3 regions of the Streptomyces sp. NPDC002845 genome follow, and region 1 is predicted to be linked to each of the others. Evidence: riboswitches for the same ligand, from Rfam matches in the RefSeq annotation. Region 1 holds a riboswitch; each other region holds the start of a gene.
What was found. A riboswitch is a leader RNA that binds a small molecule or an ion and turns the genes downstream of it on or off. The one in region 1 is predicted to bind cobalamin.
Positions count from the first base shown of each region.

Region 1 (3,202 bases):
GGGCGGAGCTGCCGTCGGCCACGGCGGGGGCGGGTCACTAGGGGTGCCCGGGGGGCGGCGCGGGGTTTGATTTCGCCCCCGCCGCCCCTACCCGTCCCATCCCCCAGGGGCTCCGCCCCTTCGACCCCACCGGTAGGGGGTGGGTGGTGGGGTTGTCGGGGGTCTGCGGGTTGTGTGGGGCTGGTCGCGCCCACGCGGCGGAGCCGCATATCGATACAGCCCCGCGCCCCTTGCGGGGCGCGGCCTCAGCCGGAGTGGCGCCGATGAGCCCGCGCCAACCTCGCCGACCTGCTCCAGCCCCATGGGCCCGCGCCAAGCTCCTCCAGCTCCGCGCTGAGCCTTTGCAGCCCAGACCAGGCACCATCAGCCTGTCCAGCGTTTGAGGACGAGGCCGTTCAGGCCGATCTACAGCAACCCCCACCCACCCAAACTGCCCTGCCCGCCCCCCGCCTCCGGCAGACTGCCATCCATGGACATCACGATCCGGCAGGCCAGGCCCGACGAGTACGACGCTCTCGGGGAGATCACCGCGCAGGCCTATCTCGGCGACGGCCTGCTCGACTTCGGTGAGAGCGACGGGTACCTCGGCGAGCTGAAGGACGTGGCCAAGCGAGCGGCCGCGGCCGAGGTCCTTGTGGCCGTGGAGCGGGACCGGGTGCTCGGCGGTGTGACGTTCGTCCCGTCCGGCGGTCCCATGGCCGACATAGCGCGGCCCGGTGAGGCCGAGATCCGCATGCTCGCGGTCACCCCCGCGTCCCGTGGCCGGGGCACGGGCGAAGCCCTCGTACGCGGCTGCCTCGACCGCGCCCGCGCCACGCCCGGCTGCGTCCGCGTCGTCCTGTCCACCCAGGCCGCGATGCGCACCGCCCACCGCATCTACGAGCGCCTCGGCTTCACCCGCACCCCCGAGCGCGACTGGAACCCGATTCCCGAGCTCGACATCAGCCTGCTCACCTACGAGCTGACGCTCTGACACCCTCTGGAACCGATACGGCACAACATGTGGGGGTGACCTCGCGGCCCGGCACAAGATGTATGCTCATGCTCGCTGTCGCCGCAGGGGAATCCGGTGCGAATCCGGAACTGTCCCGCAACGGTGTACTTGTGCATGTCTGTCCCCGGGACAGGCCCGCACGAACGTCAGTCCGAGGACCTGCCGACAGTGCGCCCGGCCGTCCGGTCCGGGTGCCCTGACGTCCGGGTCTCGTGGAATGGGCCGGTGGACGCGACGCCACGTGCGCTCGTGTGCTGCCCCCTGCCCTGTGCGAGGCCCCCGTGCCGAGCGAGGGAGAGCCCCACGTGACCATCGCGCCAGCCGAACCGGCTTCAGCAGCGGCTCAGTCCGCGACATCCACCGCGGACGACGGTCCCGGAGCAACCCTGCTGCGGACCCTGACCGAGCTGACCGCCGACCTCCCCGACGCCGACCCCGGCCGGGTCGCCGCCGCCGCGCTGCGCGGCCGGTCCGCCCGGGCCGACGAGACGGAGCTGCGCGAGCTGGCCACGGAGGCGGCGGCCGGCCTCATCTCCGAGGACCCGGCCTACTCCCGGCTGGCCGCCCGGCTGCTGACCATCGGCATCGCCGCCGAGGCCGCCTCGCAGGGCGTCACGTCCTTCACCGGGTCGGTCGCGGTCGGGCACCGGGAGGGGCTCATCGCGGACCGTACGGCCGAGTTCGTACGCGTCCACGCCGAGCGGCTCGACGCGCTCGCCGACCCGGACGCCGACGACCGCTTCGGCTACTTCGGTCTGCGGACGCTCCACTCCCGCTATCTGCTCCGGCACCCCATCACCCGCAAGGTCATCGAGACGCCCCAGCACTTCATGCTCCGGGTGGCCGCCGGTCTCGCCGAGGACGACACGACCCGGTCCGTCGACGAAGTGGCCGCCCTGTACGGGCTGATGAGCCGCCTCGACTACCTTCCCTCCTCCCCCACGCTCTTCAACTCCGGCACCCGGCACCCCCAGATGTCGTCCTGCTACCTCCTCGACTCCCCGAAGGACGAGCTGGACTCGATCTACGACCGCTACCACCAGGTGGCCCGCCTCTCGAAGCACGCCGGCGGCATCGGCATCGCGTACTCCCGCGTCCGCTCCCGCGGTTCACTGATCCGCGGCACGAACGGGCACTCCAACGGCATCGTCCCGTTCCTGAAGACCCTCGACGCCTCGGTCGCCGCCGTGAACCAGGGCGGCCGGCGCAAGGGCGCGGCCGCCGTCTACCTGGAGACCTGGCACTCGGACATCGAGGAGTTCCTGGAGCTGCGCGACAACACCGGCGAGGACGCCCGCCGTACGCACAACCTGAACCTCGCGCACTGGGTCCCGGACGAGTTCATGCGCCGTGTGAACGCCGACGAGCCGTGGTCGCTGTTCTCGCCGGCCGACGTGCCCGAACTGGCCGACCTGTGGGGCACGGAGTTCGAGGCCGCCTACCGCAGGGCGGAGGCCGAGGGGCTCGCCCGCAGGACCATCCCGGCCCGCGATCTCTACGGCCGCATGATGCGCACCCTCGCGCAGACCGGCAACGGCTGGATGACCTTCAAGGACGCCGCCAACCGCACCGCCAACCAGACGGCCGAGCCGGACCACGTCATCCACTCCTCCAACCTCTGCACGGAGATCCTGGAGGTCACGGACGACGGGGAGACGGCGGTCTGCAACCTCGGTTCGGTGAATCTGGGTGCCTTTGTCGATACGTCGACCGGCGACCTCGACTGGGAGCGGCTCGACGCCACCGTCCGCACCGCCGTCACCTTCCTCGACCGCGTCGTCGACATCAACTTCTACCCCACCGAGCAGGCGGGCCGGTCGAACGCGAAGTGGCGGCCCGTCGGCCTGGGCGCGATGGGCCTGCAGGACGTGTTCTTCAAGCTGCGCCTGCCCTTCGACTCACCGGAGGCCAAGCGCCTTTCCACCCGCATCGCCGAACGCGTCATGCTCGCCGCGTACGAGGCCTCCGCCGACCTCGCCGAGCGCAACGGGCCCCTCCCCGCCTGGCAGAAGACCCGTACGGCCCGGGGCGTCCTCCACCCCGACCACTACGGAGTCGAGTTCACCTGGCCGGAGCGCTGGGCGGCCCTGCGGGAACGCATCGCCGAGACGGGGCTGCGCAACTCGCTGCTCCTCGCCATCGCGCCCACCGCCACGATCGCGTCGATCGCCGGCGTGTACGAGTGCATCGAGCCCCAGGTCTCCAACC
Region 1 covers NZ_JBSFUU010000070.1:16,040-19,241, reverse strand. The annotation lists gene mctP (monocarboxylate uptake permease MctP) at 1-41, shown strand, start outside; gene ACWD3C_RS36095 (GNAT family N-acetyltransferase) at 470-973, shown strand; cobalamin riboswitch at 1,036-1,175, shown strand; gene ACWD3C_RS36090 (ribonucleoside-diphosphate reductase subunit alpha) at 1,300-3,202, shown strand, end outside.

Region 2 (3,202 bases), on a different contig from region 1:
TTCTGCCCGTTGATGACGTACTCGTCGCCCTCCCTGACCGCCCGCGTCTTCAGCGAGGCCAGGTCCGTGCCCGCGTCGGGCTCGCTGTAGCCGATCGCGAAGTCGATCTCGCCGGAGAGGATCTTCGGCAGGAACGACGCCTTCTGCTCCTCGGTGCCGTACCGCATGATCGTCGGGCCGACCGTGTTGAGCGCCATCAGCGGCAGCGGGACGCCGGCCTGGGCGGCCTCGTCGAAGAAGATGAACTGTTCCATGGCGGTCAGTCCGCGCCCGCCGTACTCCTTCGGCCAGCCCACGCCCAGCCAGCCGTCCGTGCCGAGGCGGCGGATCGTGTCGCGGTAGAACCGCTTCTGCGCGGCCGGTCCGGCGTGCCGCGTGTGGGCGCCCGCCGGGACCAACTCGGCGAAGTAGGCGCGCAGTTCGGTGCGCAGCCGCTGCTGCTCGGGCGTGTATTCGAGATGCACGGCGCCTCCTGGCTCCCCACGGCCGGACCTGACGGCGCACACCGTAGAACGTGTTCCAGAAATTGGGAACACGTGCGGGACACATGGCTAAGGCTCCCCGGAAGTCCGGGGAGCCTTAGCCATGTGGTCGATCGCTCAGCGAGTGGCGGGAGTTGCCTGTGCGGCGCTTCCCTTCTCCCGGGCGGCTGCCGGGCGCGGAGCCAGGAGCCGTTCCGCCAGGTGCCCGAAGACCAGGCCGTACGCGGTCCAGAGGGTCACCTGGATCGCGAGGGCGGACAGCCTGTACTGCCAGAGCAGCGTGGCGGGGAAGCCCTCGGGGGCCTCGTCGTAGGACGGCAGGAAGGCATACGCCAGGCCTACGGCGAGGACGAAGAAGGCGCCCGCGGCGACGGTGGCGTTCCAGTTGCCCAGGCGGGGCGCGAGGCGCTTGCCCAGGATCACGGTGCCGACGGCCAGGAGCACGCCGAGCACGATCATCAGGAAGTACAGCACGGTGCGCTGGTCGAGGGCGTCGGGGCTGCCGACGGCGGGCGGGTTGGGCGGGTACTTGAGGAAGGGGACGACATAGACCGCGACCAGCCCCGCCACCGCCAGGAGCAGCGCGCTCGCGCGCGGCCCGAAGAGGCCGATCCGGCCGAGCGCGAAGCAGTACGCGAGAGCGGCGATGCCGCCGAACGCGACGCCGTAGACCAGGACGCCGGTGCTCAGACCGGTGGTGGACTGCAGGGTGCGGCTGAAGGGTTCCTCGCCGCCGTGCTCATGGGCGTGGGCCTCCTCGAAGGCGATGGCCTCGTCGACCCGCGGCTCGCCCAGGAAGTAGGCGACGACCAGGGCGAGAAGGCCTGCGGCGAGGCCCGCGAGCATGCCGCGGACCAGGAGGTTTCTGACCGTTGTGGAGTTCATGCGCGGTTACGGTTCCTCGTCGCCGTCAGTGGCAGGGGAAGCCGAGCAGGTGGCGGGCGTCGTGCACCCACTCGTGGACGCCCTCCCCGGACAGCAGCGAGGTGGCGCCCTGTTCGGCGCCGACGAAGTAGAGCAGGACCAGCATCAGGATGCCGAAGAAGACCGCCCAGGGGACGATCGCGCCGACCGGCAGCTTTGCCGGTACGGCGGTGGGGGTTGCGGCCGACGATGCGACGGCGGACTGCGCCATGGCAGGACCTCCTGGGGAACTCGCGTCCCGTCTCGGTGGTGCACAGGACGACGGCCACGGGTCTGACTTGCTCAGCCCCTGTCGCCCCTGGCGGGCGCGGTACGGGCTGGGCTTACAGTGGCGCGACCGTGCCGGATTCCCACCGGCTTCCGTCGACCGTCATCGATATCGACGCGAACGTACCGCGAAGCGGGGTTCCGGCCAAGGGCGCATGGGCGGCGCACCGTGCGCCGGTGACCTGGTCACGCGGCCGTTTCCAGGTCGCCTTATGGTCATGTCCCGGACAGGGCAAGGGTGTTGAGTACGAGCCGAGGACGAGTCGAGTACGAGAGTGGGCGGATGACGAGCCGAGTGATGTTGATCTCACCCGCACTGAACAAGGCCCTCCGCGAGGCCCGTTTCGACGACGGGTGCCCGCTGGACGCCGCCGGCCTTCGGTCGGCCCACGCGGCCGCGGGCACGGTCCCGGCCGCCGACCGGGCGTGGGTCTCCCCCAGCGTGCGCTGCCGCGAGACGGCCGACGCGCTCGGGCTCGACGCCGTTTCGGTGCCCTCACTCGCCGGTCTGGACGTCGGCCGCTGGCGCGGCGCGGACCTGGCGGAGGTCAGCGGCAGGGAGCCGGAGGCGATGGTCCGGTGGCTGTCCGAACCCGACTCCGCCCCGCACGGCGGCGAGTCGGTCCGCGCGCTGTGCGACCGGGTCGCACGCTGGCTCGACACGGCCGCCCAGGTCGGCGGCCGCACCGTCGCCGTGGTCGAGCCCGAGGTCGTACGGGCCGTGCTGGTACGCGTGCTGGGCGCGCCGGAGTCCGCCTTCTGGCGCGTCGACGTACCCCCGCTGACCGCCACGGAACTCAGCGGCCGGGCCGCCCGCTGGAACGTACGGGCAGGACGGCCGCTCGGGGAGACGGGCGCCTCCACTGACCCCGCGTGAGCCGGCCGCCCTCGACGAGGGCAAGCTCCTCCGTCCGGCGCGCGGGTCTGCGTGGTGAGGCGCGGTCAGCCGGGCGGGCGAGACCCACGCCCACTCGGCCTCGGCCGACCGGACGGCCCTGGTTGCCGACCTCGACCGACGCGCCGACCGCGCTCTTCGCCCGACGGACCTGCCCCGTCGGGCGACCAGGCAGCCCTGGTCCCACTGAACGGCCCCCTCCCGCCTCAACCTGACCGATGACGCCGACCTCAACCGCCGGGCGGGCCGCCGAACCATCCGGCTGACGGTCGCTCGGTGCACGTGGCGGCCTCGCCGGGGCAACCCGGACCGGTCCGCCGAGCGAACGCACCCCGGCTGCCCACGCGCGGGAAGGCGGCGGCCAACCGGGGCCGGTCCCGATCTCCACTGCCCCGGGGACTCTCCGCACCAAACTGCCGTACGATCCCGCACCACCGAACGGGCCCCTGGAACACCCGAGCTTCCTCTTCCTCGACGAAGCACAGGACACCAACCCCGTCCTGGAACAGGTCTTCGCCGCTCAACGTGCCCACACCCAGCTGGTCATGGTCGGCGACTCCGCACAGGCGATCTACGGCTGGCGCGGAGCCCGGGACATCATGACAGGCTTCGAAGCCACCCACCTCACCCTGAC
Region 2 covers NZ_JBSFUU010000011.1:12,334-15,535, reverse strand. The annotation lists gene ACWD3C_RS10035 (acyl-CoA dehydrogenase family protein) at 1-464, opposite strand, end outside; gene ACWD3C_RS10030 (CbtA family protein) at 600-1,367, opposite strand; gene ACWD3C_RS10025 (CbtB domain-containing protein) at 1,393-1,617, opposite strand; cobalamin riboswitch at 1,653-1,793, opposite strand; gene ACWD3C_RS10020 (histidine phosphatase family protein) at 1,957-2,550, shown strand; partial or broken gene ACWD3C_RS10015 (UvrD-helicase domain-containing protein) at 3,030-3,202, shown strand, end outside.
Region 2: linked by a shared signal. The riboswitch ahead of ACWD3C_RS10025 (CbtB domain-containing protein) and the one ahead of ACWD3C_RS36090 (ribonucleoside-diphosphate reductase subunit alpha) in region 1 are both predicted to bind cobalamin.

Region 3 (3,202 bases), on a different contig from region 1:
CGCCGCACCCAGCAGGGCCACGGCACCCGCGCCCACGAACAGGCCGACGGACGGCCCCTGTTCGCCGGAGCCGGAGCCGGAGCCGGAGCCGGAGTCGCCGTCTCTGCCACCGTCGCCGCTGCTGTTGCTGTCGCTCTCCGAGATCTGCTCGCCGCACCCCTTCTCCGGGTAGCCCGCGATGGCGCAGAGCAGGGCGTTGGCGTCGTAGCGCAGGGGCCCCGCGACGGCGGCGAGGGCGTCGGCGGTGGTCGCGTCCTCGGGTACGCGGGCGCAGGCCGTGCGCGGGGACGGGGGCGTCTCGCCGGACGGGGCGTCGGCGGCCGTACCGAAGTCGATGACCAGGGCCACCCGCTTGGTGTCCGCCCGCGCGGGCGTCGTCGCGCAGACGGTGTCGAAGTCGGCCGTACCGCGCGGCCGGGCCGCGTCGGCGGAGTCCTCGCTGACGGCGAAGCGGAAGCCCTGGACGTCGCCGTCGGCGGGGCGGGTCGTCGACGGGCCCTGGGTGGCGTACGTCCATGCCGAGCCGTCGCGCTCCCAGAAGGACCAGTAGCGGTAGCCGGCGGCCTGGGCCTGGCCCGAGCTCCCGAGGACGGCCAGGAGAACGGACGAAACGGACGACAGGACCAGGATGGACGTACGCCGCCGGTTCACGGCTGCCGCTTCTTGTTGCGGCCGCTGATCAGGAAACCGACACCGATGCCGCCGACCAGACCGACGCCGATGACCCACCACACGCTGACGCCGGAGTCCTCGTCCTCCCCGGCCTGCGGCTCAGTGGGTACGGCGGAGTGGTCGGACACGTCGGACGCCGGGCCGGTGGCGTCGAGCTGCTCCACGAGGTCGGCACCGCCGAAGTCGCGCGGGTCGGTGCCGGTGGCGTGGGCGGCGAGGATGAGCTGGGCGTACGCGGCGGGGCCGGACTGCGCTGCCCAGGGGCCCGCGTTCTTCTCCAGCCAGGCGAGGGGCTTGTCGGTGCTGCCCTCCTGGCCGGCGGCGGCGAGGGCGACGACCGCGTCGACGGTGTTGCCGTAGTCGGGCTGCTCCTTGTCGCCGGGGTCCTTGAGGTGGCCGTCCTCGGCGAGGGCCTTGGCCAGATACACGGCGCCGTTGTGGGCCGCGTCCTCGGAGGAGAAGGCGTCGCCGCCGACGCACTCGGCTGCCGTACGGGCCTCACCGGCCTCCGCCACGAAACCCTTGCCGAGGCTGCCGAGCACCGCGGCCGCCGTGGCATCGGCGTTCGCGGTCAACGTGCCGTTCTTGTCGGGCTGGTAGGCGAAGGCACCGCCGCCGTCGTCGCCGCAGGGGACGGAGAAGGCGCGCAGTGTCTCGTACGGGGAGTAGTCGCCCTTCCTCTGCTCCTCGGGCTCGTCGCCGGAGGCCACGAAGGCGCCGATCACGACGGATGTGGAGTTCGCGTCGCTCGGGTCACCCGGTGTGTAACCCCAGCCGCCGTTCTTGTTCTGTACGTCCTTCAGCCAGCGCGCTGCCTGGCCGACCTCGCCGTCGTGCCCGCCGAGCGCGGCGAGGGCCTGGACGGCGGCAGCGGTGCTGTTGGTGTCGACCGGCGTCTTGGCGTCGCACTTGGCAGTGGCGTCGGCCCGGTAGGCCGCGAACGCCCCGCTCGCGCACTGCTGCCCGACCAGCCAGTCCACCGCCTCGGCGGCGGGCTTCACACCCGCGGTGTCCAGCGCGAGCAGGGTGAGCGACTGCCGCCACACCCCGTCGTACGTCGGGTCGGTGGAGCCGTACAGCCCCGTGGGGATCGCCTGGGAGGGGGAGGGCGAGGCATCCTCGGCCCAGGCGGACGTGGCGGCCGACGTGTCGGCTCCGGCGGACGTGGCGGCCCGGGCGGCCGGTGCGGAACCGACGCCGATCGCGCCGATCGCGGTGATGACGGCCACCGCGGCGAGTGCGGCCATTCCGGCCGGTACCGCGGTGCTGCGGCGAACATTCATGATCGGCGGCTGCCTTTCCCCTGTTGTCCGGTTCCCTGCGCGGAACCGGGCAGCACGGCACAGCCGGGCGGCTCGGCTCCGTATGCCTCGACGGTGCCCGTCCCCGACGGGCAGCCGGTGACGCGAGCCGGTCACGATCCGTACGGGGCAGTCCGGCTCGCCGGCCTGGCGGACGGCTCACGGTTGCGGGTCAGCGCCGGATTTGCACCGGCTTCCCCCCGTACGGGTGATGACGACCTGGCCACTGTACCGGCCCGTAGGGAAACGGAAACGGCTGAGGGCCACCTGTGGGTGGCGGCGGGTTCCGGCTCACGCCGATGACGGGGATCGCGCCGATGATGGGGATCGCGCCGATGACGGGGATCATGCCTGACGGGGATCACGCCACCGCCGCACCACCTGAGTCGCTTACACCACCGTCCAAGCCGCTTACACCGCCACGTACGCCACCGGCTCGCTCCCCGTCACCGCCTCCGCCCGCCCCAGCTTCACCAGTCGCCGGAGATGGGCCTCGGCCTCCGAGACGGCGATGTTCCTCGATCCGTAGGGGATCTGGTCCCAGGGGCGGTTCCACTGCATGCGTACGGCGAGCTGCCAGGGGGTGAGGGGCTCGGCGAGGAGTGTCAGCAGGCCGGTGAGGCGGTCCTCGTGGTGGGTGAGCAGCTCCCCTACGCGGGCGGTCGCGTCGGTGAACGCGTGCTGGTGGGCGGGGAGTACCTCGGCGGGGCCGAGTCGGCCGATGCGCTCCAGTGAGTCGAGATAGTCGCCGAGGGGGTCGGTGACGGTCGCGTCGTCCGGGTCTTCGTACAGGCCGATGTGCGGGGTGATCTCGGGGAGCAGGTGGTCGCCGGAGAACAGGCGTCCGTGGCCGGGGAGTCGGGAGGGGTGGTCCTCCTCCAGGTGGAGGCAGACGTGGCCGGGGGTGTGGCCCGGGGTCCAGATCGCGCGGAGGCGGCGGCCCGGGATGTCGAGGAGTTCGCCGGGGACGATCTCGCGGTCGGGCAGGGCGGGGGAGAGGCCGGGCAAGGCGGGGCGGTGGGCGGAGCGCAGGGGCGCCACGTGCTCCTCGGGGGCGCCGGCGGCGGTGAGCTTGTCCGCCATGTACGCGAACCAGCGCCCCGGGCGGGTCCGGCGGGTGCGCCGGACGATCGCGGTGTCCGCCGCGTGCATCGCGACCCATGCCCCGGACGCCTCGCGGACGCGTCCCGACAGGCCGTGGTGGTCGGGGTGGTGATGGGTGATCACGA
Region 3 covers NZ_JBSFUU010000026.1:58,482-61,683, forward strand. The annotation lists gene ACWD3C_RS20445 (SCO2322 family protein) at 1-651, opposite strand, end outside; gene ACWD3C_RS20450 (prenyltransferase/squalene oxidase repeat-containing protein) at 648-1,955, opposite strand; cobalamin riboswitch at 2,085-2,227, opposite strand; gene ACWD3C_RS20455 (MBL fold metallo-hydrolase) at 2,385-3,202, opposite strand, start outside.
Region 3: linked by a shared signal. The riboswitch ahead of ACWD3C_RS20450 (prenyltransferase/squalene oxidase repeat-containing protein) and the one ahead of ACWD3C_RS36090 (ribonucleoside-diphosphate reductase subunit alpha) in region 1 are both predicted to bind cobalamin.